Regions from separate parts of the Arthrobacter sp. UYCu512 genome, predicted to be linked through region 2. Evidence: riboswitches for the same ligand, from Rfam matches in the RefSeq annotation. Region 2 holds a riboswitch; each other region holds the start of a gene.

Region 1 (10,457 bases), on a different contig from region 2:
ATCAGCCAGCTGTTTGTAGCGTGGCTGGGGCCGAGAAAATCCAACGCAAACTGCGCCCGGAGAAGCCCTGACAACACGACATCGGACGGGGGTTCAATTCCCCCCATCTCCACCATCGGAGCACCGGAAACGTTGCTCCACCCCGTAAAGTCCCACACAAAAGGCCGGAAGCTGACGCTTCCGGCCTTTTGCTTTGCCTGCACGGCCCGGCTGGCGGGTTGCGCTCAGTGCTTCTTGATGTGCGATACCGGGTCCGCGTGCGTCTCCGCGACGTTTTTGGACTTCTTCTCGGCCCGTTTTTCCTTGATGGTCTTCACCGGCTTTTTGGCCATGCTCCGGTGCGGTGATTTGTCAGGCATGCGGGTGCTCCCTCACAGCGGGGCCGGAATGGCCCCATAAGATAAAGCTACGCCTCCGGCACCGCGACGTCGACGATTCCAACGAACCGGCTGCCCACACCCTCATACTCGCTGCGGACCAAGCCGGCAGCGGCTGCGGGACGCTCAAACGAGGCGTGGTGTTCGCAGCAGACGTAGGTGAAGTCCGGCCACCATTTCTTCGGCCGGGCCGCTTCGGAGAAGCCGCAGACAGCACAGGAAAGCTGGACCCAGACGGGGCGTTTACCGGTCCGGTTGGCCTTGGACTGGACCAGCCACTGCGGCGGGTTGTCAAGGAGTTCGCCGAGTTCGGTTTCGCTCAGCCGGGACGGGATGCCGTGACGGTGAGCCATTTCCAGCGGAATGTCGAGGACTTGGGCTGCTTCACGTCGGGTAACCATGCTTCAACGATACGGGATCGGATGCTCCGTCATCGCAGTCGGGAGGCCGGCGTTAGGCTCGTCACAGGGCAGTGAGGGAGAGCCCGAGCGCTGCTGCGGCGAGGCCGAGGATTAGGTTGGCGGCGACGTTGAGGGTGGCGGCGCGGTAGCGGCTTTCGCTCGCAAGCCGGACAGTGGCGGTGGTCCAGGAGCTGAATGTCGTGAGGCCGCCGGCGAGTCCCGTCGCGAGGCCGGACTGCCACTCAGGCCCCAGTCCCCAGTGTGCCGTGCCGCCGATGGCCGCGCCGATGATAAAGGAACCCGTCACGTTGACGGCGAGGGTGGTCCAGGGCCAGTGGGAATGACGGGCCGGGAAGGAGTTAGCAAACCAGGAGTCGACGGCGAAGCGCAGCAGGGCGCCGGCAACACCGAAGGCTCCGACGAGCAGTGCCGTGATCATGATGCCCGGCCGGTCAGATCAGCCATTGCCTTTCCGGTCTTCCACCCCGCGGCCGCCGCACCGAGCCCCAGGACGAGTGAGAGTCCCAGATAAACCAGCGAGCTGGTTTGGAAACCGGCCCTGAACTGCTGGTCCAGGGCGAACACCACCGCCGAAAACGTAGTGAAGGACCCCAGCAACCCGGGTCCGAGTCCGGCACGCAGCCAGAACGCCGTCTTCGGCCGCGCGATCCAGACGGTGGTGAGGGCCGCGAGCACAAAACTGCCGAGGACGTTGATCGCCAAGGTGGTCCAAGGGATTGTCCCGGCGGATTCCGGGAACACCAGGCCGGCCCCGTAGCGCAGCTCCGTTCCGATCAGGCCGCCGACGGCGACGGCCGTCCATGCATGCCAGCCCGGCGACCGGTCATGCGCCGCACCCGCCGTCCGGGGGAGCGACTTTGCCGTGTGTTTCATACCCCGGCTCCGGTCAACTCGGCCCGCACTCAGGACCGCCCGAGGCTGCAGCCGGGATGGGTAACGTCACTGTGGACCCAGAGGGCGGAGGCGACTTCCTCGGCCAGATCCACTTCCTGCCCGGCCGCGCCCGAGCCGATGCGAACTACCAGGGCGCCGCCGAAAGGCTTGCGCCCCAGCACCTCGACGTCGTCGTCAAGGTCGATTTCTTCCGCGGAAAGGTAGCGCAGGAGCTCGGGGTTTTCGTCACTGATCCGGGTAATCCGGCCGGTGTGCCCATCGTCGAGCTCGCTCATCCGGTGCGCCACCGGGATCAGGACGGAGCCGTCGGCGGCAGGGATCGGATCCCCATGCGGATCACGCCGCGGGTTCCCGAGCTTGGCTGCCATCCGCTCAATGAAGGTGTCCGAGACGGCGTGTTCGAGCAGCTCGGCCTCGTTGTGAACCTCGTCCCAGCGGTAGCCGAGTTCCCGGACCAGGAATGTTTCGATGAGCCGGTGCCGTCTGACCATGGACAACGCCAGCCGGACACCGTCGGCGGTGAGGGTGATCGCGCTGTACGGCTGGTGGTCCACGAGTCCCTGGTCCTTGAGCTTGCGGACCATTTCGGAGACCGAGGAGTTGGCGACGCCGAGGCGTTGTGCCAGCTGGGTGGAGGTGATCGGCTTGTCCTGCCACTCCGTAAAGGAATAGATGACCTTGACATAGTCCTCGATCGAGGAAGAGGGCAGGCTGGTCTTCACAGCATCCAGCCTACCGTTAGCCCGCGCTGGCGAAGGTCAGCCACAGCAGTGCGAGGTTAAGCGCGACCACCAGGATGACGCTGACGACAGCTGCGATCCGAAGCGCCATTCCATCGGCGAACCGGCCCATCAGCGACTTGTTACTGGTCAGGACAACCAGCGGGATCAGCACAAAAGGGATTCCGAAGCTCAGGACAACCTGGCTCAGGACCAGTCCCCAGGTAGGATCGAAACCCACGCTCAGCAGCACCACCGCCGGTACCAGGGTGATGATGCGCCGCAGCATCAGGGGGACCCGGATCTTGAGCAGCCCCTCCATAATTGAGCCGCCGGCGTAGCAGCCAACGGACGTGGAAGCCAGTCCGGAGGCGAGCAGCCCGACGGCGAAGATGACGCCGATGACGGGTCCGAGGCTGCTGGTGATGGCGGCATGGGCTCCTTCGATGGTGTCTGTTCCGTCCGCACCGCCGAGGGTCGATGCGGCCAGCAGCAGCATCCCGATGTTCACAAGACCGGCGAAGGCCAGGGCGACGACCACGTCCCAGCGGGTCGCCTTGACCAGCCGGGCGAGGGCCGGGGCGGGAACATGGACGTGCGGGTCCGGACGATGCCGGTCCCTGGACAGTGCAGAGTGGACGTAGATGGCGTGCGGCATCACCGTGGCGCCGAGCATGCTCGCGGCCAGCAGCACAGTCTCGGGACCCTGGAAGCCCGGGATCAGCCCGGCTGCCACACCGGCAGGATCAGGCGGGCTAACAAAAAGGCCGGCCAGGAACCCGATGGTGATGATGCCGAGCAGGAAGATAATGATGAACTCAAATGGCCGCTGCTTGTTCCGGGCCTGCACGGCGAGGAGTCCCATGGAGACGGCGCCGACGATTACGGCGCCAAGGGGCAAAGGCAGTCCAAAGAGCAGGAAGAGCGCGATTGCCCCGCCCACCACCTCGGCAAGGTCAGTGGCAGCAGCCACGATCTCGGCCTGCACCCAAAACGCCCGGCGCCAGAACGGCTTCAGCCGCTCACCAAGAATCTCCGGCAGGCTTTTGCCGGTGACAAGCCCGAGTTTGGCGGACTGGTATTGCACCAGCACGGCCATAATGTTGGCGGCCACCAGGACCCAAACGAGCAAGTAGCCGTATTGCGCTCCGGCGGTGAGGTTGGCCGCCACGTTGCCGGGGTCCACGTAGGCGATCGCGGCAACAAATGCCGGCCCCAGCAGGCCGATCATGGCCCGGCGGCCGGCCGGTTTCGGCCGGGCGGCCGTCGCCGGTCCCGCGCCGTCGTGTCCTGTTACGTCCAGCACTGGGCTCCCCTGCTAGGTGCGTCGCCGTCGACGCGGGCGGCAACGGCGGGTGGATGCCTGCGCCGAAGTTTGCGAACGCCTACAAATAATTATTAGGCATACCGAAACCATAAGCCACGGTGGCTGTCCGCGGCAACGTCGACGGCTCCAAAAGGACCTTTCCGGCCGGTGTCAGGACCGCACGGCCCGCCAGCTCTGTGTCAGGTAGGGGAGCGGGATCACTTCATCGCCCTGATGGCCCAGGTGCTCGTGCAGATACCAGTCGAGGTTGCCCAGCACCTTGGTGCGGGTGGCCTGGCCGGCCGCCAGGTAGTAGCTGCGGGACTTCGCCAGCGCCAGGATGTCTGCGCCGCGCACCGGATCTTCCCACCGGGTGAGATGGCTCTCCAGTCCCGTAAATTCAGGTCCCAGCGGCGGTGTGAAGTGCGGTTTGTGCACGTCGCCGGCATGCATAATGCGCGAGAGCCGGTGCACCCAGGGAACAGACGTGTCCAGCTGGTTCCAGATCAGCCCCAGGACACCGTGCGGGCGGAGGATCCTGGCGATTTCCGTGCTGGCCAGCAGCGGATCGCACCAATGCCAGGCCTGGGCGACTGTCACCACGTCGAAAGCACCGTCGGGCAGCCCCGTCCGCTCCGCGGTACCCTCGACGGCGGTGACCCCGGGAAGCGCCCGGCGCAGCTGTTCCAGCATGTCCGCGGATGGGTCCACTGCCACCGTGCGCAGGCCGCGCCCGACCAGCAGCGCCGTGAATTTCCCGGTTCCGGCGCCGAGGTCCGCGGCATCCGCTGCGCCGCCGGGGATCAGCCAGCCAGCCGATTCCTCGGGATACCCGGGCCGGACGCGGTCGTAGTGTTCCCCGCCGTCCTGAAAGCTGTGCCCCAGCTCCTGGCGCCGCCCCTGGGGCAGCTTGGGTCCGCCGCGTGCCACGTTTGATCTCCTTCGGCAGGTCCGGGTACGTACCTTGTGAATTTACCGCACCGGGCAGGGGCCGCGTTTGCAGGGGCCGTGTCTGCCGGCGCCGCCGGAGCCAGCGCCGCCGCACCGGCGGCCGTTAGTCCAGCGTGCAGGGCGCCGCCCCGGCCGTGCCGGGGGTATTGGGGGCCCAGTGCGGGTAGCTGCGGGTGTCGTTGGACGGTACCCAGCGGCCTGCGTCCACCACGTAGTCCCAGCCGAGGCCGTTCCCGAGCAGCTCCCGGACTCCGGTGAGCAGCCGCTGGGCGTCATCAAGCCTGGAGCCCAAGCCGAAGCTTGCCCGAAGCGACCCCGAGGGCAGGCCAAGCCGCCGGAGCAGCGGATGCGCGCAAAACCTGCCGTCGCGCAGCCCCATACCGTGCTCGGCGGACAGGTAGGCTGCCACCAGGCCCGCGTCGTAGCCTTCCACCGAGAAGTTGACGACGCCGATGGTGCCGGCGCCGGGAAGGGTTTGTGACCCGGTGCCCGCCCCCGGCCCTGCAGCCGCGTCGAAGGTACCGCTGTCGGAGAAGATCTGGTGGACCGTCACACCGTCGATCCGGGCGAGGCCCTCCACCAGGAAGGACCGGATGGCGTTCTCGTGCGCGTGCCACTGGTCCGGGTCCAGCCCGGCGATGATTTGCGCGGCCCGGGCCAGGGTGGCGGCGCCGAGCACGTTCGGGGATCCGCCCTCATGCCGGGCGGGTCCCGTGGTCCAGCTGACGGTGTCGATCCGGGCGTCCTGGACGGCCCCGCCGCCCGCGAGGTGCGGGATGCCGGCGTCGAGCCAGTCGGGACGCCCGATCAGGACGCCGGCACCGAAGGGTGCGTAGAGCTTGTGCCCCGAGAAGGCGATGTAGTCGAGATCGTCCGTGGAGACGTTGATCCGCCGGTGCGGGGCCAACTGGGCGGCGTCGACGACGATCCGGGCGCCGTAGTCGTGCGCCAGCGCTGCCAGGGCGCGGATAGGCAGGATCTCGCCGGTGACGTTGGAGGCACCGGTCACGGCAAGCAGGCTGACGCCGCCGTGTGCGAGTTCCTCGCGGAGCAGCTCCAGGGTGGCCGCGAGGGTGGGGGCGGCAATGACGCTGCGGTGGGGTACCCGCTGCCAGGGCAGGAGGTTGGCGTGGTGTTCAATGTCGAGGTAGAGCACCTCGCCGGTATGCTCGCCGTTGACGACCGGCAGGCAGCCGGCCAGCAGGTTCAGCGAATCAGTGGTGTTCCTGGTGAAGATCACCGCATCGTCCGGCCGGCCGCCAACGAAGTCGCGGACAATCCCGCGGGCGTTCTCGTAGACCGAGGTGCTGATCTGGGAGGCATAGCCGGCGCCGCGGTGGACGCTGGCGTAGAACGGCAGGATCTCGTTGAGGTAGGCCGAGACCACGGACAGCGCCGGAGCCGAGGCACCGTAGTCCAGGTTGGCGTAGCGGACATGTCCGCCCTGGATGAGAGGCGCCTGGATCTCGGCGCCGGTCACCGCGGCCAGCGGCCGGCGGGCAACGGCGAACCGCGGATCGGGATGTGCCGGACCGGTGTCGGCCTGAACCTCGGCGGCGGCAGGAATGGTGGCAGTCGTCATGGGACCTCGCTCGAAAAGGACCCCACGCACCGGGGATCCGCGCTTGCCGGGTCCGTTCCGGACCGGCCAGGTCGTCACCCGGGGCACCCCGCCGCGAATGGAGGGTTGCCGGCCAGCAAACCGGGGTTTAGCGCTGGCACTCGTGACCTGGTTCGAGCCTAGGCCATGCCGGCTTCCGTGGAAAAGGCAGGGCAGGATTGTGAAGTCCTTTGTGACGGGCCGGTACCGAAGCTGCCGAACGGCGCCGGACGCGCTTACAGCAGGTCGTCCAGCCCGGGGTTCAGACGCTTGAGGACTTCGGAGTGCAGAATGGAGTTGGTCGCGAGGGCGTTGCCGCCGAAGGGACCGTCTTCTCCTTCGAGGGAGGTAAAGCGGCCGCCGGCCTCGGTGACGATCGGAACCAGCGCGGCCATGTCGTAGAGGTTGAGTTCGGGTTCGCAGGCGATATCAACGGCACCTTCCGCCACCAGGCAGTAGGACCAGAAGTCGCCGTAGGCGCGGGTCCGCCACACCTCTTCGGTGAGCCCCAGGAACTCGTCAAGGTTGCCGCGCTGCTTCCAACCTCCCAGGCTGGAATATGACAGCGAGGCATCCGGCAGGCTCGCGACGTTGGAGACCTTCAGCCGGGTTGCGGCCGCCAGTGAACGGCCCATGTACGCACCGGCGCCTTTTGCCGCCCACCAGCGCTTTCCCAGCGCCGGGGCACTGACAACGCCGACCACCGGCTCGCCCTCATCGACGAGGGCGATCAGCGTCGCCCAGACCGGGACGCCGCGGACGAAGTTTTTGGTCCCGTCAATCGGGTCGATGATCCAGCGGCGGGAGCCGTGGCCGGAACTGCCGAACTCCTCCCCGAGCACGGCGTCGCGGGGCCGGGACCGCGACAGCTGGCCACGGATGGCCTCCTCGGCGGATTTATCGGCGTCAGTGACCGGCGTCAGGTCCGGCTTCGTCTCGATCCGAAGGTCGAGCGCCTTGAAGCGGCTCATGGTCTGGGCATCTACGGAATCTGCCAGGACATGGGCAAGGCGCAGGTCGTCGTTGTAGCTCGAAGCGGGTTGACTCATGCTTCCAAACTACCGTCAAAGCGGGCAGGGAAGCGGTAGGCGCCGCGGCCTGCTAGGAGACGGTGCCCAGTTCCTTAACGTCCTGGGCTTCCAACCGCGGGTCTGTCCCGAGCAAACGGCGCAGTGAGGCGAGCCTGGCCGGACCGGATTCTCCTGCCTGGCCGGAGGCCACCCAGGCGTCCACGCCGCAGTTGACGGCGCTGGAATCGTGCTTGCAGCCCCGTTCGCAGTCGTCGGTGCCGGGCTCGAGGTCGGGGAAGGACCGCAGGATCCGGTCCGGGTCCACATGCGCGAGCCCGAAGGAGCGGATGCCCGGGGTGTCGATGATCCAGCTCCCCGCCGGCGCATCGTTGACTTTGAGGGCCAGCGCGGAGGATGAGGTGTGGCGGCCGCGCCCGGTCACGGCGTTGACACCGCCGGTGGCGCGTTCGGCGCCGGTGAGGGCGTTAACCATGGTGGACTTGCCGACGCCGGAATGGCCCAGCATCACGGTGACCTTCCCGTCGAGGTAGGCGCGCAGCTGTGCGACGGCGTCCTTGTCCAGCCGGGCGGAGAGCCCGTCATCGGAGCGGGCATCGATGCCCGAGGCGGCGGAGTCCGCCGTCTTGGAAATAATCACCGGGAAAGCAAGGTGCTGGTAGTTGGCGAGGAGCTCGGCAGGATCCTTGACGTCGGCTTTGGTGACAAGCAGCAGCGGATCGATCCCGGCGTCGTACGCGGCCACCAGGGCGCGGTCGATAAATCCGGTCCGCGGCTCGGGATTGGCGGCCGCCACCACGATCACCAACTGGTCGGCGTTGGCGACGACGGCGCGCTCGATCGGGTCCGTGTCGTCGGCGCTGCGCCGCAGCAGGGTCCTGCGGTCCTGGATCCTGACCAGCCGGGCCAGGGTGTCGGGCTCGCCGCTGACGTCGCCGACCAACGAAACGAAGTCGCCGGCCACTACCGGGTTGCGGCGCAGTTCGCGGGCGCGGGCGGCGATGATCTTCCGTTCTGCCCCCGCGCCTTCGGCGACGACGGCGGTGTAGCGTCCGCGGTCAACGGTAATGATCCGCCCGGTCACGGCATCGTCGTGGCTGGGCCGGTCCTTGGTGCGGGGCCGGGTGCCTTTTTTGTTGGGGCGGATCCGGGCGTCGGATTCGTCCCAGGAATCAGTGCTGCGTGCCACCGGAGGCGTCCTTCTCTGCCGGGGAGGCCCCTGCGGGAGGCGTGTTTCCTGCGCTGAGGCCAAGCATGGACTCCCACAGTTGCGGGAAGTCGGGCATGGTCTTCGCCGTGGTCCCAATATCCTCGACAACGACGCCCGCTACGGCCAGGCCGAGGATGGCGCCGGCCGTGGCCATACGGTGGTCGGCGTAGCTGCGGACGACGCCGCCGTGCAGCGGGGCGGGCCGGATGATGAGGCCATCAGAGGTCTCCTCCGCGTCCCCGCCGAGCCGGTTGATCTCCGCCACAAGGGCGGCCAGCCGGTCCGTTTCGTGCCCGCGGAGGTGGGCGATGCCACTGAGCCGGGAGGGACCGCTGGCTAGCGCGCAGAGTGCGGCGACAGTGGGGGCAAGTTCGCTGGTCTCGTGAAAGTTCCCGCCGGTGAGCTCCGGGCCGCCGGTGACGGTCAGGGTACCGTCGGTGAGCGACACGGTGGCCCCCATCTCCGCTAGCACGCTGCGCCACATATCGCCGACCTGCGTCGTCGGGGCCGGCCAGTTCGGGATGCGTACGGTGCCTCGGGTGGCCAGGGCCGCCGCCAGGAACGGACCGGCGTTGGAAAGGTCCTGTTCGATCCTGACGTCAAAGGCCCGGATGGGTCCGGGCGAGACAACCCAGTGGTTTGGGCGGGAATCGTCAACGGCTACCCCGGCTCCGCGCAGCACGGCGACGGTCATGGTGATGTGGTCAAGGCTGGGAACGGGCATCCCTGGGTGTTCGTGGCTCTGGTGTTCGAGGTGCAGTCCGTCCACAAACCGGGACCCGGCCAGGAGCAGTGCGGACACAAACTGCGAGGACGCGCTGGCGTCAATAACGAGGTGGCCGCCGCGCACGGCGGCCGCGCCGTCGACGGTGAACGGCAGCGAGGATGCCGGGCCTCCGTCGGGCGCGCTGACTCTGACGCCCAGCCCGGTGAGGGCTTCGATGATGGGGCCCATTGGGCGCTCGCGCGCGTGCGGATCCCCGTCGAACAGCGTCAGCCCCGGGCGCAGGGCCGCGAGGGGCGGCACGAACCGCATAACCGTCCCCGCCAGCCCGCAGTCCACCACTCCCGTCCCCCCGGCTGCCGCCTGGCTGATGGGCGTGATGGCCAGGTCCGGGCCGAAATCGCCGTCGCCGGGCACTTCCGTGATCCGGGCCCCGAGTTGCCGCAGCGCCGCGATCATCAGGGCGGAGTCCCGGGAGTGCAGCGGAGCCCGGAGCCGTGAGGGCCCGTCCGCGAGGGCGGCCAGCACGAGATAGCGGTTGGTCAGGGACTTGGACCCCGGAACGGTGACTGTTGCGTCCACCGGGTGTCCGGCGAAGGGCGCCGGCCAGAGGGCGGCAGCGTTCGCCGGCAGGGGGTGTGCGGCTGCTGTGGGGGTGGTGCCGGTCATTGCTGCTTTAGGCTCCGACGGTGTGGTCTACGGCTTTGCGTACGGCCTTGTCGGCTTTTTTCATCTGTTTGCCGGTGCTCTTCCGGACATCGGCCGCAAGGTGCTCAGCCCGCCAGGCCAGGCTGGGACGGCCGTCCGTGTCGACTGCGGCGAGCAGGACGCCGCCGGTCAGTGAGACGTTCTTGAGCAGCTGCTTGCGGCGGGCGTTGCGGCCCTCAGTGGAGGTGATGTCCGCGCTGCGCCATTCGACGTAGCTGTTGAGCGCCGAGATGACAGCCAGGATGCTTGCGGCCAGACGTGCCGACTTGCCGAGGGCAAACATAAGGCCGGCCCCGACCTGGGTGCCGCCGATGACCCGGGCGAGGACTTTTTCGCTGGTCTGGAACGGCAGGGACTCCGCCGCGCGGCGCAGCAGGGGTGAGAGCTGCGTGGCGGTGTCATCCGCGTTCTTGAGCTTGTCCAGCCCGGCAAGGACGAAACTGGACGCCAGCATGGGCCGGGCGAGAAAGCGGACAAACGACATGAAATTCCTCCTGGGTGGGCGGACCGCGGGAATG
Region 2 (10,457 bases):
CCGAGACCAACGTCTGGGTGCATCAGGACTCCTCCGTGACGCCGGAACTCGGTGCCATCTTCGACCCCTTCGGGAACGCCGTGCACACCGCGCTGAGCTTCCCACTGGTCGGCGAGGACGTGCTGATCACCGGCGCCGGGCCTATCGGATTGATGGCGATCGCCGTCGCCCGCCACGCCGGCGCCCGCAGGATCGCAATCACCGACGTCTCCGCACCGCGGCTGGAACTCGCGCGGACCCTCGGCGTGGACCTCGCCATCGACGTCTCAAAGACGCGGGTCAAGGACGCCCAGCGGGAACTGGGCCTGCGCGAAGGATTCGACATCGGCATGGAAATGTCGGGACACCCCACGGCGTTGCCTGAGATGATCGAGAACATGAACCACGGCGGCAGGATCGCGATGCTGGGACTGCCCAGCCAGTCCATCGACATCGACTGGGGCAAAGTGGTCACGCACATGCTGACCATGAAGGGTATCTACGGCCGGGAAATGTTCGAGACCTGGTACGCCATGAGCGCCATGCTGTCCTCCAACCCGGTCCTGCACGCCAACATCTCCGCCGTTGTCACGGACACCCTTCCCGCCACCGATTGGGACCGGGGATTCGAGATCGCCCGGGCCGGCGTCGGCGGCAAAGTGGTCCTCGACTGGACCTGCTTCTAACCCCCACCGTTTCGGCCCACCGACCCCACCAGCGCAGGAGCCCACACCATGTATTCAGCCATTAAGAACCAGCTGCAGCACGAACTGGAGGAGATCCGCGGCGCCGGCCTGTTCAAGACCGAGCGGCACATTGACTCGCCCCAGGCAAACCACATCAAGGCCGGCCGGATCGGCGGGGCCAGCGCGGACGTGCTGAACTTCTGCGCCAACAACTACCTGGGCCTCGCGGACCACCCCGAAATCATTGCCGCCGCCAAGTCCGCGATGGACGAGCGGGGCTTCGGCATGGCCAGCGTGCGGTTCATCTGCGGCACCCAGGACCTGCACCTGGCCCTGGAGGAACGCGTCTCGGCGTTCCTCGGCACCGAGGACACCATCTTGTTCTCGAGCTGCTTCGACGCCAACGGCGGTGTGTTCGAGTCCCTCTTTGGCCCGGAAGACGCCGTCATCTCCGACGCCCTGAACCACGCCTCGATCATCGACGGCATCCGGCTCTGCAAGGCCCAGCGCTTCCGCTACGCCAACCAGGACATGGCGGACCTCGAATCGAAACTGATCGAGGCCAGCACGCAGGAGAACCCGGCCCGCCGCAAGATCATCGTCACGGACGGCGTCTTTTCGATGGACGGCTTCCTGGCCCCGCTGGAAGCGATCTGCGACCTCGCCGAAAAATACGACGCCATGGTCATGGTGGATGACTCACACGCCGTCGGTTTTATGGGCGCCAGCGGAGCCGGCACGCCGGAACACGCCGGCGTCTCGGACCGCGTGGACATCTACACCGGCACCTTCGGCAAGGCCCTGGGCGGCGCCTCCGGCGGTTACGTCTCCGGCCGCCGCGAAGTCGTCGCCATGCTCCGGCAGAAGGCTCGTCCCTACCTGTTCTCCAACTCGCTGGCCCCGGCCATCGTCGCTGCCACCCTCAAGGCCCTGGACCTCGTGGAGAACTCCGGCGAACTGCGCAGCAAACTCTTTGACAATGCCGCGCTGTTCCGCCGCCGGATGGCCGAGGAAGGCTTTGAGCTGCTCCCGGGGGAGCACGCCATCGTCCCGGTGATGTTCGGGGACGCCGTCCTGGCCGCCAAGATCGCGGACGCGATGCTGGAGCACGGCGTTTTTGTCACGGCGTTCAGCTACCCGGTAGTTCCCAAGGGTGCGGCCCGGATCCGGGTACAGCTCTCCGCGGCGCACAGCGCCGAAGACGTCGAGGCCTGTGTGCAGGCCTTTGTGCGCAGCCGCTCCGCCGTCGCGGGCTAAGCGGCACCGGACCGTAAGCCTGCGGCGCCGGAAACGGCGCCGCAGGCTCTGCGTCTGCGAGGATGGAACCATGTCAGCTAATTACGATGTTGTGATTGTCGGCGGCGGGATCGCCGGCCTGTCCCTTGCCTCAGCTCTCGCCGGGAAGTGCAGCGTCGCGTTGGTGGAAGCCGAGCAGAGCCTGGCTTACCACACCTCGGCACGCTCGGCCCGGCAGCTGATCCCCAGCTACGGCCCGGCAGTTGTCCAGGAGCTTACGGTGCGGACCCTCGCGCTGATCGCCGCCCGGGACGCCGAACTGCCGGAACCGGTGCTCTCGCCCCGCAGCTTTATGCTGATCGGCGACGACGAGGCTGTCCGCGGCGAGTCCAGCGGGCAGATGGTGCCGATTAGCCACGCCGCGGCGATGGAGCTCTGCCCGGCGTTGCTCCCCGGCTCCTTCTCCGCCGCGGGCCTGGACACCGGCTCCTTCGGCTGTGACGCACCCCTGCTGCTCGAGGACCACCGCCGGCGCGCGGCCGCCGGCGGCGTGGACATCATTACCGGCGCAAAGGTCCACTCGGCCCAGCGGCTCGGGTCCGGCTGGGAACTCGGAGCCGGGCAGGAAGGCTTCGCCGCCGCCGTTGTGGTCAATGCCGCGGGCGCGTGGGCGGACGAACTGGCAGTACTCAGCGGGGTCGAGAAAGTCCAGCTGCAGCCGTACCGGCGCACCGCGGCTATCGTCGACGTCGAGCATCCCCTTCCGGAGTCCAGCCCCATGGTGTGCGCGGCCGACAATTCCTTCTACTTCCGCCGGGACGGCGGGCAGGTGCTGATCTCGCCGTCGGAATCGGTGCCCAGCGGCCCCGAGGACGCGCAGCCGCACCCGGGGGACATCGAGGCGCTGAGCGCCCGGCTTAATACCCTGACCACCCTCGGCATCCGCGGTGTCCGCCGGGCCTGGACCGGATTGCGGACGGAGGCGGCCGACGGTGTGCCCGTGGTGGGATTCGACGCCGAAGCCCGGGGCTTTTTCTGGCTGGCCGGGCAGGGCGGCTATGGCTTCCAGACCTCCTCCGGCATCGCCGAGCTGGCCGCGGAACTTATCCTCGCAGGCCAGGGCGCCGGATCCACTGCCGCCGGTCCGGCATCCCGGACAGCGGCGCCGCTGGCGGCGACGCGCTGGTCCATCCGGCACTGAAGAATGGTCTTATGAGCACCCTGATCACAAACATTGCAGAGCTGATGACCCAGGACCGGGACTACCGGGTCCTGAAGGACGCCGCGCTGGTGATCGACGGCGAACGGATCGCCTGGCTGGGCCGGGCGTCCGACGCGCCGGCCGCCGACGGCACCGTCGACGCCGGCGGCCGTGCCCTGCTGCCGGGCTGGGTCGATTCGCACACCCACCTCATCTTTGCGGGTGACCGGACCGCCGAATTCGAGGCCCGGATGGCGGGGGAGAGCTACAGTGCGGGCGGGATCGCCGTAACCACCGGGGCCACCCGCGCCACCGGCGACTTCGACCTCACCCGACTGGCGATGGGCCGGGTAGCCGAAGCTGTTTCGCAGGGCACCACCTATCTTGAAACCAAAACCGGCTACGGCCTGGACGTTGACAACGAGGCCCGGAGCGCGCGGATCGCTTCCACAGTCGTCGACGAGGTCACCTACCTCGGCGCGCACCTTGTCCCCGCGGGGATGGACGCCGAGGAATACACGGAGCTCGTGTGCGGCCCGATGCTCTCCGCCGTCCGGCCGTTTGTGCGCTGGGCCGACGTCTTCTGCGAACGGGGAGCGTTCACCGAGGACCAGTCCCGGCGCGTGCTCCAGGCCTGCCGGGACGCCGGGCTGGGCCTGCGTGTGCACGGCAACCAGCTCGGCGAGGGCCCCGGCGTCAGGCTCGCCGTGGAGTTCGGCGCGGCCAGCGTGGACCACGTCAACTACCTGTCCGCCGCCGACGTCGACGCCCTCGCGGGCAGCTGGTCCGGCTGGGACGGCGGGGACGGCGGCAACGGCGGGAAGCGCCCCGGCACTGGCGCCGGACGCGGGACGGTGGCGACCTGCCTGCCGGCCTGCGACCTGTCCACCCGGCAGCCGTTGGCACCGGGCCGGGAACTGCTTGACGCCGGCGTCCAAATCGCCCTGGCCTCGAACTGCAACCCGGGCACCTCCTATACCAGCTCGATGGCGTTTTGCGTCACCACGGCGGTGCTGCAGATGCGGCTCAGCGTCCATGAGGCCGTGCGCGCCGCCACGTACGGCGGTGCGCTGGCCCTTGGCCGGGAGTCCGGTAACGACGCCGACGGAGAACGCGCCGTCGGTTCGATCGCCGTCGGGCACCGCGCGGACCTCCATCTGCTGAACGCGCCGTCCGCCACCCATCTGGCTTACCGGCCCGGCATCCCGTTGACCCACGCGGTCTGGCGGGCCGGGGTCCGGGCGCACTGACGCCTGCCGCTGCGGCCGCTAGAACACCATCCGCGGAGCGTTCAGCACGGTCTCATCAACACGCCGGGCCTCCCACTGGCTGAACGGTTTGTCGAGTTCATACTTTTTCTCTGCGGTGCGGTACAGGGTACGGACCTCGGCGTTGTCCGGGTTGTTGAGTGATTCGAAGTACTCCACGGACCAGTGGAACCAGCGCATGCAGAACAGCCGCATGGTCAGCCCGTGGGTCACAAACAGCGCATTGGGGGCGTAGCTGGGTTTGGACCAGTGCCGGTACAGCGTTTCCATAAATGAGGAGATCCGGTCATAGACATCGGAGCCGGATTCGCCTTCGCGGAAGCGGTAGAAGAAGTGGCCGTAGGCGTTGCGGAGTTCCTTCTGGTCTTCGATCTCACCGGCGATCTGGAAGTTGGCCCAGTCCTGCTCACGCAGGCGCGGCTCCTCGATCACGCGTTCAACCAGCGCGCCGAGGTTCATCGCCTCCAGGGTCTGATAGGCGCGCAGGTACGGGGAGACGTAGACGCAGGCCGGCTGCCCGTCCAGCAGCCGCCGTACCCGTTCGCCGGCTGCCCGTGCCTGGTCGATGCCAAGCCCGGTCAGCGGGATCCGGTAGTCGGGCACCCGGTTGTAGATCGAGGTGTCGGCATTGGCGGCGGACTGGCCGTGCCGGATCATGATGATTTTCCCGGGCGCACTCATAAACCCCAAGCATAGGCGTGACGACCGGGAAAAACCGGGCAAGATAGGACCATGCTGGTTCCCTCCCGCCGTCGCCTGCGGCTAGAAGTCTGGATCGTCCTGGGCCTGTCCCTGGGCCAATCCGCCGTGTACTCGGTCGTTCAGCTGCTGGACAAGCTGACCCGGGGGCCGCTGGCGGAGGGGACTTCCACCCTGAACCGCTCCCAAAGCAGCCGCGAATACTTTGACCTGAGCTACCAGCTGCTGGACATTGTCTTCGCGCTGGTACCGGTGGTCCTGGTGTTCTATTTCCTCACCGAACACCGGGTGTCCGGTGCGGCCGGCAGCGGGGCCACGGCGTTCGGGAAACTGGGATTCACGTTTGCCCGCCCGGGCAGGGACCTGATCCAGGGCCTCGGGCTGGCGGCCCTGATCGGTGTACCTTCCCTGGGCCTGTACGCTGCGGGCCGGGCGCTGGGGATCACCACGGCGATTATCCCCAGTGCCCTTGATTCCTACTGGTGGACGGTGCCGGTGCTCATCCTCTCCGCGGTCCGGCACGGGATCGTGGAGGAAGTGATTGTGGTGGGCTACCTGCTGGACCGGCTCGGCAAGTTCGGCTGGAGCCTGCCGCTGGCCATCTTCGCCAGTTCCATGCTGCGCGGAAGCTACCACTTGTACCAGGGCTTCGGCCCGTTCATCGGCAACGCGATCATGGGCGTCGTTTTTGCACTGGTGTACACCCGAACGCGGCGCGTGATGCCGCTGGTGATCGCCCACGCGCTGCTGGACACCGTGGCCTTCGTCGGCTTCAGCCTCTTTGGCAAGGCCATCGGCCTGGGCTGAGCCGCCGGAGGGGTTCTGCGCGGAGGGGATCTGCGGGGCACGGCTGCGGCGGCCCATACGTGCTTTAAGAAATTCGGCCACCATCGGTGGGTGACGTCGTTGACACCCGCTGATGGCGGCCGAAGTGCGGGGCGGTGAAGCCTCAGATCGTGACGGCTCCGGAGGCCGTCTCAAACGTGACGGAGAGGATGCCGGGTGTCCCGCGCGGAGCAATCCAGTGCACGGCCACGTCTTCGAGCGGCTTCTCCACCGGGACGCCGAGCCATTCGGTGACGCGCTCGGCCGAACCGGCAATCGTGAGGGCGGACATTTTGACGTTGCCCTCGTAGGCCTTCGACGGGTGGAGTTCCGGATCGCCTTCCCATTTGAGCATGTACGGGACCTGGGGATCGGCGATGAGCCCAAGGATGCCAATCTGCTTCCAGACCAGCTCCCGGCCGTCCGGGAACTTGCGGTTGCCGTTGACGGCGGCGCGGCCGAGCCGGACTTCGAACGGGGCGAGGTCGTCGACCTCCACACACCAGCCCATCCAGCCGCCGCCGGCTTCGGAGCGGGCGCGGACGGCCTGGCCGAAGGGGGCCTTGTCGGAGGCCGGGTGGTTCAGGACCTCCACCACCTCGAGGTACTTGTGTCCCGCTAGCGGGATGATCATGTTGCGGGTCCCGAATCGGGGGTGTACTCCGCCCTTCACGGCTTCCACGCCGAGGGCAGACGCAATTCGTTCGGTGGTGGCAGCGAGGCCATCTTGTTCACAGGCGTAAGAGACGTGATCCATGCGCATGCCATCATCTTGGCACTTTGTGATGCGCCTCTCAGCTTAGGGTACCCTTACTGGCAGTTGGGGTCGGATCCGGACTGTTCCGGCCACACTCTCGGCAGCACACTTGGCAGCACACGTGGCCGCATTGGCATGGCATCAGCAGCGCCGCGGCCGGGCCAGCTTCATCTTTGTCATAAAGCTATCCACCGCCTGCAACCGGTTCCTAGACTGGGGTGAGGTCATGAGTGCCAGCGCACAGCCCCGGCTTGCTGGCCGGCAACCCTCGTATCGCGGTGGGGTGCCCCGGGTGAGGACCTGGCCGTCCGGCGCCCGCCGGGAGGCAAGCGCGGCGCCAGCACGGGCCCGGGCCACGGTGCCCAGGCTCAGGCTGTGCCCGCTCCCCTAAGGAGTGTCCCGATGTCAAGTGCCTGGTCCTTCGAAACCCGTCAGATCCATGCCGGCCAGGAGCCCGACAGCGCCACCGGCGCCCGCTCGCTGCCGATTTACCAGACGACGTCGTTTGTGTTCCCCAGCGCCGAGAGTGCCGCGAACCGCTTTGCCCTGGCGGAGCTGGCCCCCATTTACACCAGGATCGGCAACCCCACCCAGGATGCCGTGGAGCAGCGGGTTGCCAGCCTGGAAGGCGGACTCGCGGCTCTGCTGCTGAGCTCCGGACAGGCGGCGGAGACCCTGGCCATCCTGAATGTCGCCGAAGCCGGAGACCACGTGGTGGCAAGTCCCAGCCTTTACGGCGGTACTTACAACCTGCTGGCGCACACACTGAAGAAGTTTGGCATTTCCGTGACCTTCGTGGCGGACCCGGACAACCTGGCACAGTGGTGTGACGCCGTGCAGCCCAATACCAAGCTCTTTTTTGGCGAAGTGGTCTCCAACCCGCGCCAGGACGTGCTGGATCTTGAGGGCATCTCCCAGGTGGCCCACGCGGCCGGTGTCCCGCTGATCGTAGACAACACCCTCTCCACGCCGTACCTTATCCGGCCGATCGAGTGGGGTGCGGACATTGTGGTGCATTCGGCCACCAAGTACCTCGGCGGCCATGGAACGGCGATCGCGGGCGTGATAGTGGACTCGGGCAATTTCGACTTCGGCAAGGACCCGGAACGGTTCCCCGGCTTCAACACCCCGGATCCCAGCTATAACGGGCTGGTCTACGCCCGGGACCTCGGCGTGGACGGTGCCCTCGGCGCGAACCTCTCCTATATCCTCAAGGCGCGCGTGCAGTTGTTGCGCGACCTGGGCTCTGCGGTGTCCCCGTTCAACGCCTTCCTTATCGCCCAAGGCATCGAGACCCTTAGCCTGCGGATGGAGCGGCACGTTGCCAACGCCGGCCGGGTCGCCGAATGGCTGGAGGCCAGGGACGACGTCGAATCCGTCGCCTATGCCGGCCTGCCGTCCAGCCCTTGGTTCGAGCGCGGCCGCAAGTACGGACCGAAGGGGACCGGCGCCGTTGTCTCCTTTAACATCGCCGGCGGAGCCGAGGCCGGCAAGAGCTTTGTGGACGCCCTTGAATTGCACTCGCACGTCGCTAATATCGGCGATGTGCGCTCGCTGGTCATTCACCCGGCGTCGACGACACACAGCCAACTCTCGCCGGAGCAGCAGGTCGTTGCCGGGGTGAACCCCGGCCTGGTGCGGCTCTCCGTCGGCCTGGAGCACATCGACGACATCCTCGCCGACCTGGATGCCGGTTTCCGCGCCGCCAAGACCGTCTGACCAACCGTTCCCCGGGGGGAAGTCACACGGGCGTCACATTCTTCGCCACCGGGCGGCCGCATTTCGTACACTCAGGGGAGGTCATGAGTGCCAGCGACAGCCCCGGCTTGCTGGCCGGCAACCCTCCATTTGCGGCGGGGTGCCCCGGGTGAAGACCTGGCCTGCCGGTGAGCTGCCGGCGGGCAAGCGCGAAGTTAGGTCCTCACATGACGATTGCCGCCACCCGCCAGGGTGAATCCGCAAGCAAGACCTCCCATTCCCATGCCCCGGACCCCGGCGGCAGCGTCGCCGCGGACGGCGCGGCTGTGCCGGACGGAACCGTCCGGTACCTCCGGATCGGTGACCTGGTTCTCGAATCCGGCGCCCGGCTGCCGGACGCCACCCTCGGCTACGAAACATGGGGGACCCTCAACGCCGAACGCTCCAATGCCGTGCTGATCGAGCACGCGTTGACGGGGGACACCCACGTCACGCGCGGCGCCAGTGCGGAGCCGGGCTGGTGGGAGCAGCTCGCGGGCCCGGGCGCCCCGGTGGACACGGGGAAGTACTTTGTCGTTTCGATCAATATCCTGGGCGGCTGCTACGGCTCCACCGGACCCTCGTCGACGGCACCCGACGGGAAGCCCTGGGGCTCACGGTTCCCGCTGGTCACGCTGCGCGATACCACCGACGCCGAGGCCCGGCTCGCGGACGCGCTGGGAATCCGGAGCTGGTACGCCGTGCTCGGCGGTTCCCTGGGCGGGGCGCGTGCCCTCGAATGGGCCGTCAGCTACCCGGACCGGGTCCGGCGCTGCGGGGTTATTTCAATCGGAGCCAGCAGCACCGCCGAGCAGATTGCCTTCGCCCAGGCGCAAACACTCGCCATCCGGCAGGACCCCAACTTCAACGGCGGGGATTACTACGGCGGTCCCGGGCCGGAGGCGGGACTGGCCCTGGCCCGGCGGATAGCGCATATCACCTACCGTTCGGCCGCAGAGCTGGATGGACGGTTCGGCCGGAACGCCCAGGACTCCGAGGCTCCGCTGCGTGCCGGGTCACTCGCCGGGCGCGGGCGTTACCAGGTGGAGAGCTACCTGGACCACCAGGGCAACAAGCTGGTCCGCCGCTTCGATGCGAACAGCTACATCGCCATCACCGAGGCGCTGATGAGCCATGACGTCTGCCGGGGCCGCGGCGCGCTGACGGAGGCGCTGGCCCCTGCGACGGCGGCTTTCCTTGTGGCGGCCGTCGACTCGGACCGGCTGTACTTCCCGGAACAGTCCCGGGCGCTCGCGGCTGCCCTGCCGGGCAACGTTGCGGTGCACACCATCGAGGCGCCCATCGGCCACGACGGCTTCCTGACTGAGATTGGGCAGCTCAACACCCAGCTCCGACAGCACTTCTTCGGGTAGTCCAGCAGCCAAAAGCCGCCGCGGGTGTGCACTTTTGCAGATGCGCTCTGCACTAATGGCCGTTGAGGCCCGGGCCGGAACCGGACATACTCGTGGGGAATGGCGCCGCGTGTCTCACCTCACAGGCGCTCTCCTCCCAATGGTCCACGAGGCGTCGAAGACGATGCCAAAGGAGTCGAAATGAGCACGGAAAACGCGGCCGCACGGCGCGCAGAAGAGCCCGACGTCAAGACGTCCGGCCTCAAAAAAGTAGTCGCGGCCTCCATGGCCGGCACTGTCGTCGAGTGGTACGAGTTTTTCCTCTACGCCTCCGCGGCGACCCTCGTCTTCGGCAAGACCTTCTTCCCCAACTCCGGCTCGGAGCTGGACGGTATCATCGCGGCTTTCCTCACCTATGCAGTTGGCTTCGTTGCCCGCCCCATCGGCGGCATCGTGTTTGGGCACTTCGGCGACAAGTTCGGCCGCAAGCAGCTGCTCCAGCTCAGCATCATCCTGGTCGGAGTTGCCACCTTCCTGATGGGCTGCCTGCCGACCTTCCAGCAGATCGGCTACTGGGCTCCGGCCCTCCTGGTGTTCCTGCGGTTCGCCCAGGGCTTCGCCGTCGGCGGTGAATGGGGCGGCGCAGTCCTCCTCGTCGCGGAGCACAGCCCGAACAAATCCCGCGGCTTCTGGGCCAGCTGGCCGCAGTCCGCAGTT
Region 3 (10,457 bases), on a different contig from region 2:
CGTATCGGAACTGCGCAATATCTATGTGATCGAACGAGGCTACGAGGACTTGGCCGAGCGGCTCAACACCCTCGGCGCAAAAATCGAGTACTTCCAGGACTGAGCGACCCCGTAGCGAGGCGGCGCGCTTCACGGAGACCTGGCGCACAATGGAATCATGCGCACCTTCGGTGTGGAGGAGGAACTGCTCATCGTGGACCCCGAAACCGGGATGCCGCTTCCCCTCGCCGACGCCATTTTGCCCCGGCTGGAACCCCCGAAGCGGGCCTCCGGCCGGGCCGGTTCCGCGCAGCCGCCGGTCTATGAGGAACCGAACTTCAGCTATGAGCTCAAGCTGGAACAGCTTGAATCCCGGACCCGGCCGTGCCTGGAGTACGCCGAGTTGCTCCGGCAGCTCAGGCAGGGCCGTGCCCTCGCGGACCGCGCCGCCAGGGTGCATGGCGGCCGGATCGCCGCCCTCGGCACGTCGCCGCTCGGCTCGGCAACCCACCTGACGCCGAAGCAGCGGTACCTGACCATGCAGCAGCGTTTTGGGCGCACCGTCCGGAACCAGCTCACCTGCGGCCTGCACGTCCACACCCTTGTGGAGTCTCCGGAAGAGGGTGTGGCAGTGATGGACCGGATCCGCGACAAACTTGCTGTGCTGATTGCCCTGAGCGCAAATTCGCCCTACTGGAACGGTGCTGAGACAGGATTCGAAAGCTACCGCACCCAGGCTTGGAACCGCTGGCCGGGATCGGGCCCCACCATGATCTTCGGCAGCCTTCCGGTCTACCGCCGCGTCGTAAACCGTCTGGTGGAAAGCGGCGTCCTGATGGATGAAGGAATGGTCTACTTCGACTCGAGGCTGTGCCGGCACTATCCCACATTGGAGGTCCGGGTCGCAGACGTTTGCCTGCGGGCCGAGGACGCCGCGCTGATCGCCGTGCTGGTGCGTGCGCTTGTGGAGTCCGCGTCCCGGGAATGGCACGACGGAGTTGATCCCGCCCCGGTGCCGACGCTGCTGCTGCGGATGGCCGCCTGGCAGGCCAGCAACTGCGGACTGCGCGGGCAGCTGCTGGACTTCGGGACCTTCGTCCCAGCCCCGGCTGCCGAAGTGGTCCATGCCCTGGTGGACTTCGTAGCGCCCGTGCTGGTGGATCAGGGCGAGCTGGACTTGGTGCGCCATGGTGTTAGCCGGATGCTCGCCGAGGGCACCGGGTCGCAGCTGCAAAGGGAACCGTTCGACGCCGGCGGCCTGTCCGCCGTCGTTGAACGCGCCGTCGCGGCGACCGTGCCGGGACCGGACACCGGGGAACCCGCCGACGGGAGCACAACGCTGGGCCCGGTCCGGCGGCGCTGAGTGTGCAGTTCACGGCAGTTCTCCGCCAAGGCATCGCCGCTATCTGCCAACTCAAGCACCGCAAACGGCGCTAGCAAGATTTGAGCGCCTGCCCGAGGTCGCGGATCAGGTCCGCAATATCCTCGAGTCCCACCGAGAGGCGCACCACGCCGTCACTGAGCCCGATCGACGCACGGCCCTCCGGCCCCATAGCGCGGTGCGTCGTGGTGGCGGGATGGGTGATCAGCGACTTCGAATCGCCGAGGTTGTTGGAGATATCGATGATCCGCAACCCGTCCAGCAGCGCGAACGCAGCCTCCTTCGCCGAATGCCCGGCGGACGCGGCGAGCTCGAAGGTCAGCACGGTGCCGCCGGCTTTCATCTGCCGGGCGGCCAGCTGATGCTGCGGGTGGGACTGCAGCAGCGGGTACTTGACCCAGCTGACCGCGGGTTGCTCCTCAAGCCACTCGGCCAGCCGCAGCGCGGAGGCACAGGAGTGGTTCACCCGCAGGGCCATCGTCTCCAGGCCCTTGGTCAGCACCCATGCGTTGAAGGCCGAGAGTGCCGGGCCGGTATGGCGCATCAGCTGCTTGACCGGGCCCTCGATGAAATCCCTGGTGCCCAGGATCGCGCCGCCAAGGACGCGACCCTGGCCGTCGATGTGCTTGGTGCCGGAGTAGACGATCACGTCCGCGCCGAGCTCCCCGCAGCGCTGCAGCAGGGGAGTGGCAAAGACATTATCGACGACGACCGTCGCCCCGGCCGCGTGCGCCATTTCGCTCACTGCCGCGATATCCACGATTTCCTGCATTGGGTTCGAGGGCGACTCGAAGAAGACAGCAGTGGTGGGTTTGGCGAGCGCCTCGCGCCACTGCACCAGGTCCGGGCCGTCAACGAAGACCGTTTCGACGCCCCAGCGGGGCAGGATCTCGTTCAGGATCACAAAGCATGAGCCGAACAGCGATCGGGCCGCCACCACCCTGTCGCCGGCGGCCAACAGGGCACCCAGGGCAGTAAAGACAGCGGACATGCCCGACGCCGTGGCAAAGCAGGCCTCGGTGCCTTCGAGCAGCCGGAGCCGCTCCTGGAACGTCGCCACAGAGGGATTGCCGTAGCGGGAGTAGACGAAACGCTCGTCGTGGCCGGCGAAGGCGCGTTCCGCGGCGGCCGCCGATTCGTAGACGAAGCCGGAGTTCAGGAAGACCGGTTCTGACGTCTCCTGAAATCCGGTGCGGTCGAGTCCGCCGCGGACGGCCTGGGTGTCCGCGCTCCAGTCGGCGGCATCAGGGTTGAATGTCACTTAGTGTCTTCCGAGATTGGTGGGGAGGCCGCGGTTTTTCCAGCCGTTGACAGTGCGTTGGCCCTCGCCGTCGGGTTCGCCCTCAAAGCCCTCAAGGATGTTAAAGGAGGTAAAACCGTCCTCGGTGGCGACGATTGCGGCCGCGACGGAGCGCGCGCCCGAGCGGCACAGGAACAACAATTCGGTGCCGCCGGCTTCGGGGGCCTGTTGTCTCAGTTGCGCCAGAAACTGCGAATTGGGGATGCCGCCGGCGAGGCTCCACTGGATGAAGAGCGGATCATTCTCCGTCGCTTTGGTGTCCGGAATTCCGGCGCTGGCCCATTCACCCTCGGTGCGGACGTCCACCAGGATGGCGCCGTCCCCGAGCTTGGACCAGGCCTCCTGCGGGCTGAGGTCCCCGGCGTAGCTCATGCGTGGCCCCCGCCGTCGAAGTCGAGATCGTCCACGGCGCTGGCGACGGCCGCATCGGCGTTGGCGATCGCCGCCGGCAGCACAAGGGCCTGGGCCACGACGACGTTGCTGCCGTTGAACGTGACAGCCGGGCCGCCGTGCAGAACGTAGCCCTCGGTGAGGGCGGCCGATACACGCTCGCAGAAGGCGCGGTCATCGGCTCCGGTGAACAGACGGTACAGCAGTTTCTGCTCGGCGGCACCGGCGACTGCGGGGGACGGGGCCGGGGCTTTGTTCGCTGCTGTCCGGGGGACAGCAGCGGTGGACGCGTCAGGCATGACGAATCTCCTTCTTTCACGCTTGCAGCTCGAATGGTCGATATGCCGAGTACTCACCTGAGGCACCCCGCCGCGGAAGGGAGGGTTGCCGACCGGCCAGTCAGGGCTTGGCGCCGGTTCTCATTACTCCCAAAGAACGTAACACCTGTGACGCCGGACCGCACGGCGGCGGCCGTCATGTTAAGGAGCGGGGTGGAAACGGAGGTTTGTTCAAAAGCCATTCGCCAGCGGTCATGCCAGCGTCCCCATCCACGTACTCGGGGGATTGCACACAGGTACAAACCCCCGGGGCCTCGAATTTGAACCGGGGAGGCTTTCGGGTAGTTCCTACTCGGGACTTTTGGCAGTCGGCGCGACTTTACTGAAGGACCAGCGCCACGGAAGTCACCAGGCCCTAAAACGCCATCCGAGGATCGCTCAGTTTTGCGGCCGGCTCTGATGATCCAGCCAGTTAGGCCGGTGCGGCGCCGTCGACTGCCGGGCCTTTAACAAGGGAAGGGGACTGCTATGGCCGCGATATATGTTCTACTCATTATTCTCCTGAGCACGGCCTTGGCCGCTGTTATCAGCACACCCGGCCGCCAGGTAACGGAAGGGTTGATTCCGAACCGGCCCTCCGGTGCGGACGCCCGCGGCGATGGCCGGGTCCGGGCTGCCAGGACGGCACAGCGGTGAGGCCGCGCGTATTGGTCACCGGCGCCTGCGGCCCTGCGGGCCAGGCCATCGCGGCCCAACTGAAAGCGCGCGACATTCCTGTCCTCGGGACGGACATCCTCGAGCTGCCGGACGGGGCAGGATTCACGGTGTTCCCCGTCCCGCACGCGACGGACGCGGAACGGGTATCAGCACTTCGGCGACTGGTTAGCCAGGAAGGCATCAATCTTGTCATTCCCACGGTCAGCGAGGAACTGCCGCAGCTCGCCGCGTTCCGGGCGGCGTTCGGAGCGGACGTACGTGTGATGATCGGCGATCCGGGCCCGGTGGCGTTGGCCCATGACAAGCTCTTTACGGCCTGGCAACTACATGCAGCGGGCGTTCCCGTGCCCCGGTTCGGCGTGCCCAGCGACTTCGCCGGTGCGGACGCTGCAATGGCCGCCCTGGGCGGACCGGTCGTCGTCTCACCCCGGGCGTCCCGAGGCGGCCGGGTCGTGACAGTCGTCGATGGCCGCACGGAAATGGACTGGCAGCGACTGCCGGACAGCCGCATCGTCCAGGAATTCATCCCCGGAAACGAGTACCGGCCCATGGTTTTCGGTACACCGGCGCACAACGGTGCCGCGCCGTTTGCGGTTGTTGTGGCGAAGGTTGGGCCGGCGGACCGCATCGTTGGCAACGCCGTGACCACTCGCCGGGCCGAGGCGGGCGAAGCGATCGACGTGGGCAACGTGGCGATGGCTGCGGTCCGCGCGCTGGGCCTCACGGGGCCGGTGGAGGTGGACGTTCGTCGACGCGCCGACGGGACACCCGTGGTTCTGGCGGTGAACGCCCGCTTCGGATCGAACAGCGGACTCGCGCCTGAGCTGCTCGATGCGGTGCTGGCGTCCTTTATCCTGCCCTCCTTCAACCCGGCGTCGTTCCGGCACTGCATGGGGCCGTTCGCCGATGCCATGGGTTGAAATGAACGTCACCGCAGCGCTCCCGGCGGCCCAGTTCCCGCTCGTCCTCCTCGGGCTGCCGGTCCTGTTGTTCGGGCTGGTGAAACTGCTCGTTGTGCCGCTTGCCGTCTGGTTCGAACTTCGGAGCGCCCATCGCCGACGCCGCGAAGTCCCCACGATGTTCGATGCGTGGCCCCGTGTGTCGATAATTGTCCCGGCATTCAACGAGGCAGCCGCTATTGAGAACTGCGTCCGATCGATTCAGCGCACCCGCTACGACCGGTACGAGCTGATCCTGGTGGATGACGGTTCAACGGACTGCACCGCCACGATTATGGCGGCTCTCGCTGCCAGGGATCCCCGGATTAAGGTTCTGGCGCAGGCCAACGCCGGCAAGGCGGCGGCCTTGAACTTCGGGATCCGCAACGCCGCCGGCGAGATCCTGATGTTTATCGATGCGGACGTCATTCTTTCCCGGCACACCGTCGGGATGATGCTCCGCGGATTTGACGACGAGCGAACCGGCGCGGTCTGTGGTGATGGCCGGCCGGTGAAGGTCAAAGGGGTCCAGGGCCGGGTGCTAACCTTCACCGGCCACATCGGCGGCGGCCTGGTCCGGCGCGCCCTGGCGGTAGTCGGCTGTATACCCACCGACGTGGGTGCCATCGGCGCCTTCCCGCGCAGTGTGCTCGAACACGTGGGACTGTTCCGGCAGGACACGGTGAGCGAAGACCTGGAACTGGCCTGGCGGGTTCACAAGGCAGGCTACCGGGTGGTATTCGCCCCGAGGGCTGTTGTCCTGGCGGAGTCTCCCTTGACCGTTGGCGGCCTCTGGCGCCGACGGGTCCGCAGGCACCTCGGCCTGTTGCAGACCATGGCCTTGCACAAAGATCTGATCGGCAATCTCCGGTACGGCCCGTTCGGAACGCAGCTGGTGTTCCACGCCATTACCGTGGTGGTCCTTCCTGCGCTTCAGATCCCGTTGCTCCTCGGCGTGGCCGTCCTCCTTGCGGCCGGCTACCGCCCGCCGGCCGGCGTCGACTGGGTGGTCCTGGCCTGGTTGGGCCTGCTTGTGTCTTTGGTCCTGCCGGTGTGCGCGCTGGGCGCCAACCGGGCGTGGAAAGACTTGCGGCATGTATGGGCGCTGCCGCTGATGCCGTTTTATTCGTTGTTTACGAGCCTGGCCGTGATCGCCGCACTGGTCCAGGAAGTCCGGGAGAGGGTACTCCGCCGGAACAATCCCGTCCGAACGGGATCCGGTACCGCCGGCGCCCAGCGGCCACGCGCGCAACTCGGGGCCTGAAAGCTGCCCCGATCACTGTGCCTACCCGATGGTGGCGTACAGCGCGTTGAGCTCCGCGGTGAGCTGCTTGCGCTGTTCCGTGGTGCCGATTTCCCTGCTGTCGATGTGGTTGACGGGCGCCAGCAGCCGGATGCTCGAGATGAGCCACACGGCGTCGGCGTCGTAGAGGTCGCGGGGCTCAAGCGGTCCGTAGCCCAGCTCCCAGCCGGCGGCCTTCGCCGCGGTAAACAGGGCACCCTGCGAGGTGCCGGGCAGGATCCCGCTGTCGAGCTGCGGGGTTATGAGCCGCCGGAGGGTCCGCACGCCGCCGGCACCGTCGTCGGCGGTTTCCAGATGGGCAAGCAGGACAGTCGACGTCGGCCCCTCCAGGACCTTGCCGTCCGCGGAGGTGAAGATAACGTCGTCGGCACCCCGGGCATGCGCGTAGCGCAGCGCGGCCATGTTGACGGCGTAGGAGAGCGTCTTGGCGCCCATGAGCAGCCAGGGCGCCCGTTCCGCGACTTCACTGTCATAGCCGCGGTCCAGCAGGATGACGTCGATCCCGGTCTCACGTTGGCGCCGGCCGGTGGCGCCGGGGACGGAGGCCTGGACCCAGCAGGTGGGCCCGGCCGCGCCTTCAACGCCCCGGGTCACGAGCAGTTTAACAACGAGTTCGTCGTCCGTTGAGTCTCCGGCGCCGGGTACGTGCCGGCCCCGGTACTCGCTGATGGCCGTCGCGATCGCCCGGCGCCAGCGCTCCTCCGCCGGGAGGTCAAGCTCCAGCAACCCGGCGGAACCGGCCAGCCGATTCAGGTGCGCCTGAAGCTTCCGTGGCTGCCCGCCAACGGCCAGCAGCGACTCGAAAACACCGTCGCCGCGGGTGGCCCCCTGGTCCGTCGCCATCAATTGCGGCTTCGTGGCATCGGCCACCCGGCCGCCGTCGAACGCGGGATCCAGGAAGACCAGCACCGGGGCCGGGCCGGGAACACCGGCAGGAGAATTCATGACTTTAGCTTAGCGCCGCGGACCACGGGATAGGATTTGACGGTTGCCCGTTCCGGAAAGGTTCCGCGGGTCTGGAACTTGAGGGGTTCACCTGTGCTGTGGCCATTTTCGCTGGCGGAGACACTCCCGCCCTGGATGCTGCTGATCCTGTCCGTCGTGGACCTGGGGATCCGGGTGCTGGCACTGGGCATCATCCCCGGAAACCGACGTCCCACCACGGCCATGGCCTGGCTCCTGATCATCTTTTTTGTCCCCGCACTGGGCTTGGTCCTGTTCCTGCTTTTTGGCAACTTCAGGCTGTCCCGCAGGCGCCGTGCGCAGCAGGACGCCGTGAATACCCGGGTACGGGCCGGCACCGCCGATCTGGCGATGCAGGAAAGCCGGTACAGCGGCCCGGAATGGGTGGCCTCCGCAGCGGAACTGAACCAAACCCTCGGTTCACTGCCGATGGTGGACGGCAACCAGGTGGAGCTCCTGCCCGGCTACCCGGACTCGATCAAGGCGATGGCAGCGGCCGTCCGTAAAGCAGAGTCATTTGTCAACGCCGAGTTCTATATCCTGAGCTCCGACCACGTCACCGACGATCTGCTGACCGCGATGGAAGAGGCCGCCGAGCGCGGCGTCGAAGTCCGGCTTCTGTTTGACCACCTCGGCACCCTGCGCATCCAGGGTTACAGCAAGCTGATCGCCCGGCTCAAGGCCAGCAAAATCCGCTGGCGGCCGATGTTGCCGCTGCGGCCCGTGCACGGTCAATGGCGCCGGCCGGACCTGCGCAACCACCGCAAGATCATGGTGATCGACGGCGAGCTTGCCTTCACCGGGTCGCAGAACCTGATCGAGCCCTCCTACAACAACCCCAGGCACCGCAAAGTCGGCCGCGAATGGGTCGAACTGATGGCGAGCCTGCGCGGGCCGATTGTCACCACCCTCAACGTCGTCTTCGCCACGGACTGGCTCAGTGAAACGGACGAGTCCCTCGAGGATCAGCTCGCGCACCGGCCCGAAACACACGCAGGCGACGTGACGGCGCAGGTGGTTCCCAGCGGCCCCGGCTTCATCACGGAAAACAACCTGCGGCTTTTCACCACATTGATTTACTCCGCCCAGCACAATATTTCGATCTGCAGCCCCTATTTCGTCCCGGACGATTCACTGCTGTACGCCGTGACGACGGCAGCTCAGCGCGGCGTGGAGGTCGAGCTGTTCGTCTCGGAAAAGGGCGACCAGTTCCTCGTCCACCACGCCCAGCAGTCCTACTATGAGGCGCTCCTCGAAGCCGGGGTACGCATCTACCTGTACAAGGCGCCGTTTGTGCTGCACGCCAAGCACTTCACCATCGATGACGAGGTCGCCGTGCTGGGCTCCAGCAACATGGACATGCGCTCCTTCTCGCTGAACCTCGAGGTTTCAGTGATGCTCCTGGGCGCGGACGTGGTGCGACGCGTCAGCGCCGTGGCGGACACCTACCGGGGGCTCTCGCGCGAACTGACGCTCGAGGACTGGATGCGGCGGCCCGTGGGGGTTAAGTATGTGGACAATGTGGCCCGCCTGACGGCCACATTGCAGTAGCGCCGCAGCGCACGAGTCAGCCGGCCGGGTACTGCGCGCCCAGCGCAGTGAGAACGCCGAAGGCCTTGGTCCGGATCTCTTCGTACTCCGCCTGGGGTGAGGAGTCTGCCGTAATAGCACCGCCGACGCCGAGGCTGAGCCCGGTGCGGCCGCCGGGCAGCTGCCTGAGAACGAGGGCCCGGATGGCGACGGCCAGGTCGGTCGCGCCGTTGAGCGAGAAATAGCCGATCGCGCCGGAGTACACGCCGCGGGGTGCTCCCTCAAGCCGGTCGAGGATGGCCATGGTGCTGACCTTGGGGGCGCCCGTCATGGAGCCGGCGGGAAAACACGCCGCAACGGCCTCGGCCCGGGGCATCCCCGGTTTGAGGCGGGCATCGATGGTGCTGACCAACTGGTGCACTGTGGCGTAGCTTTCGATCGCGCAGAGCCTGCTGACCGATACCGAGCCCGGCACGGCGAAGTGGCTGAGGTCGTTGCGGAGCAGGTCCACGATCATGATGTTCTCGGCGCGGTCCTTCGGGGAGGACTCGAGCTCGGTCCGCAGCAACGCGTCCCGTGCCGGATCCGCATCCCGGGGCCGGGTGCCTTTGATCGGCTCGGCGCGCATGGCACCGTCGGGCGCGATCCGCAGGAACCGCTCCGGCGAGGTGCTCGCCACAGTGAGGTCGCCGAAGCGCAGGTAGCTGGCGAACGGCGCGGGATTGCCCCGCCGCAGCATAAGGTACGCCTGCCAAGGCTCGAGGGTCGCGGCGGGAAGATTGGCGGTCAGTGCGGTGGTCAGGCAGACCTCGTAGCTGTTGCCTTCGGTAATCTCGTGCTGCGCCCGGCTGATTTTGAACTTATAGGATGCTTCCGAGTCCCGGGCCGTAAAGTCCGGGGCGCCGTGGCCGGGTGCGCGGGGGTCGAGGACGTGGCCGGCGCCGGCCGGCTTTCGGTTGCTTGCCTCGGTGATGGCGGAGCGGGCAGTAGCCAGCCAGTCTCCGGCGTCTGCGGCGTCCAGCGCCAGCAGCCAGACCGTGCGCTCCACGTGGTCCAGGACCACTGCGCGACCGGCGAAAAGCAGGCAGGCATCCGGGGTCCCGGCCGGCGCGTCGCTGCCGCCGGTCTCACGTTTGAGTTCGTAGCCGAGGTAGCCGAGCCAGCCCAAGGTGAACCCGCACGGGTAGTCCTTGGGGCCGCGGAGTGTGGGCTGGCCCCAGACGCCGTCGAGCCAGCGGAAGAACGGCCCCTCGGTGGTGACGCTGGCGTTTCCGACGCTCACACAAGTCGTCCCCGAGTTGTGCCGGACCGACTGTCCGTAAGGGCCGCCGTCGTCCGCCAGGATGCTGAAGCGGCTGCGTTCCGCCGCCGCACCGCCGTCGGGCGCCACGGGCGTCAGCGATGAGTCGAGCCAGACGGCATTGGCCGAGCCGCCGAAAAGGGCTTCGAACACCAGGACCGGGTCCGGGACGGCGTCGATCCGTTCGGCCTGCAGCTCCAGCCCGGTGCGTGCACTGCGTTCGGGCAGCAGCACCGGAGCCAGAGCCGGCAGGTACAAGAGGGACTGCAGTACTTCCGCAGGCGCGGCGCCGTCGGCACGGTTCAGCACCCGGACATCGGCGCGGGCCGGAACGTCATCCCCGGCCAGCCACTCCTGCTCCTGGGCGGCCCACTTGTC

The links. A riboswitch is a leader RNA that binds a small molecule or an ion and turns the genes downstream of it on or off. The one in region 2 is predicted to bind S-adenosylmethionine.
Region 1: it holds a riboswitch for S-adenosylmethionine, as region 2 does, so the genes downstream of both, ABIB49_RS06850 (aminotransferase class V-fold PLP-dependent enzyme) here and ABIB49_RS04725 (bifunctional o-acetylhomoserine/o-acetylserine sulfhydrylase) in region 2, are expected to answer to the same signal.
Region 3: it holds a riboswitch for S-adenosylmethionine, as region 2 does, so the genes downstream of both, ABIB49_RS14485 (DUF1737 domain-containing protein) here and ABIB49_RS04725 (bifunctional o-acetylhomoserine/o-acetylserine sulfhydrylase) in region 2, are expected to answer to the same signal.

What each region holds. Positions count from the first base shown of each region.
Region 1 covers NZ_JBEPPA010000005.1:86,858-97,314, reverse strand. Annotated here, with positions in the region: RNA gene ssrA (transfer-messenger RNA) at 1-115, shown strand, start outside; gene ABIB49_RS06885 (hypothetical protein) at 225-359, opposite strand; gene ABIB49_RS06880 (hypothetical protein) at 407-778, opposite strand; gene ABIB49_RS06875 (fluoride efflux transporter FluC) at 840-1,217, opposite strand; gene ABIB49_RS06870 (fluoride efflux transporter FluC) at 1,214-1,672, opposite strand; gene ABIB49_RS06865 (metal-dependent transcriptional regulator) at 1,702-2,415, opposite strand; gene ABIB49_RS06860 (Nramp family divalent metal transporter) at 2,432-3,718, opposite strand; gene ABIB49_RS06855 (class I SAM-dependent methyltransferase) at 3,890-4,648, opposite strand; gene ABIB49_RS06850 (aminotransferase class V-fold PLP-dependent enzyme) at 4,773-6,251, opposite strand; SAM riboswitch class IV at 6,286-6,399, opposite strand; gene hisN (histidinol-phosphatase) at 6,506-7,318, opposite strand; gene rsgA (ribosome small subunit-dependent GTPase A) at 7,371-8,486, opposite strand; gene aroA (3-phosphoshikimate 1-carboxyvinyltransferase) at 8,470-9,900, opposite strand; gene ABIB49_RS06830 (DoxX family protein) at 9,908-10,423, opposite strand.
Region 2 covers NZ_JBEPPA010000003.1:151,700-162,156, reverse strand. Annotated here, with positions in the region: gene tdh (L-threonine 3-dehydrogenase) at 1-665, shown strand, start outside; gene ABIB49_RS04755 (glycine C-acetyltransferase) at 714-1,922, shown strand; gene ABIB49_RS04750 (NAD(P)/FAD-dependent oxidoreductase) at 1,993-3,102, shown strand; gene ABIB49_RS04745 (amidohydrolase family protein) at 3,114-4,352, shown strand; gene ABIB49_RS04740 (histidine phosphatase family protein) at 4,371-5,051, opposite strand; gene ABIB49_RS04735 (CPBP family intramembrane glutamic endopeptidase) at 5,103-5,876, shown strand; gene ABIB49_RS04730 (VOC family protein) at 6,019-6,657, opposite strand; SAM riboswitch class IV at 6,874-6,989, shown strand; gene ABIB49_RS04725 (bifunctional o-acetylhomoserine/o-acetylserine sulfhydrylase) at 7,054-8,370, shown strand; SAM riboswitch class IV at 8,450-8,565, shown strand; gene metX (homoserine O-acetyltransferase MetX) at 8,577-9,761, shown strand; gene ABIB49_RS04715 (MFS transporter) at 9,942-10,457, shown strand, end outside.
Region 3 covers NZ_JBEPPA010000013.1:43,836-54,292, forward strand. Annotated here, with positions in the region: gene ABIB49_RS14465 (UDP-N-acetylglucosamine 1-carboxyvinyltransferase) at 1-103, shown strand, start outside; gene ABIB49_RS14470 (glutamate--cysteine ligase 2) at 158-1,342, shown strand; gene ABIB49_RS14475 (O-succinylhomoserine sulfhydrylase) at 1,413-2,621, opposite strand; gene ABIB49_RS14480 (rhodanese-like domain-containing protein) at 2,622-3,032, opposite strand; gene ABIB49_RS14485 (DUF1737 domain-containing protein) at 3,029-3,349, opposite strand; SAM riboswitch class IV at 3,363-3,477, opposite strand; gene ABIB49_RS14490 (ATP-grasp domain-containing protein) at 4,021-4,965, shown strand; gene ABIB49_RS14495 (glycosyltransferase family 2 protein) at 4,967-6,247, shown strand; gene ABIB49_RS14500 (aminodeoxychorismate lyase) at 6,269-7,231, opposite strand; gene cls (cardiolipin synthase) at 7,367-8,800, shown strand; gene pabB (aminodeoxychorismate synthase component I) at 8,817-10,457, opposite strand, start outside.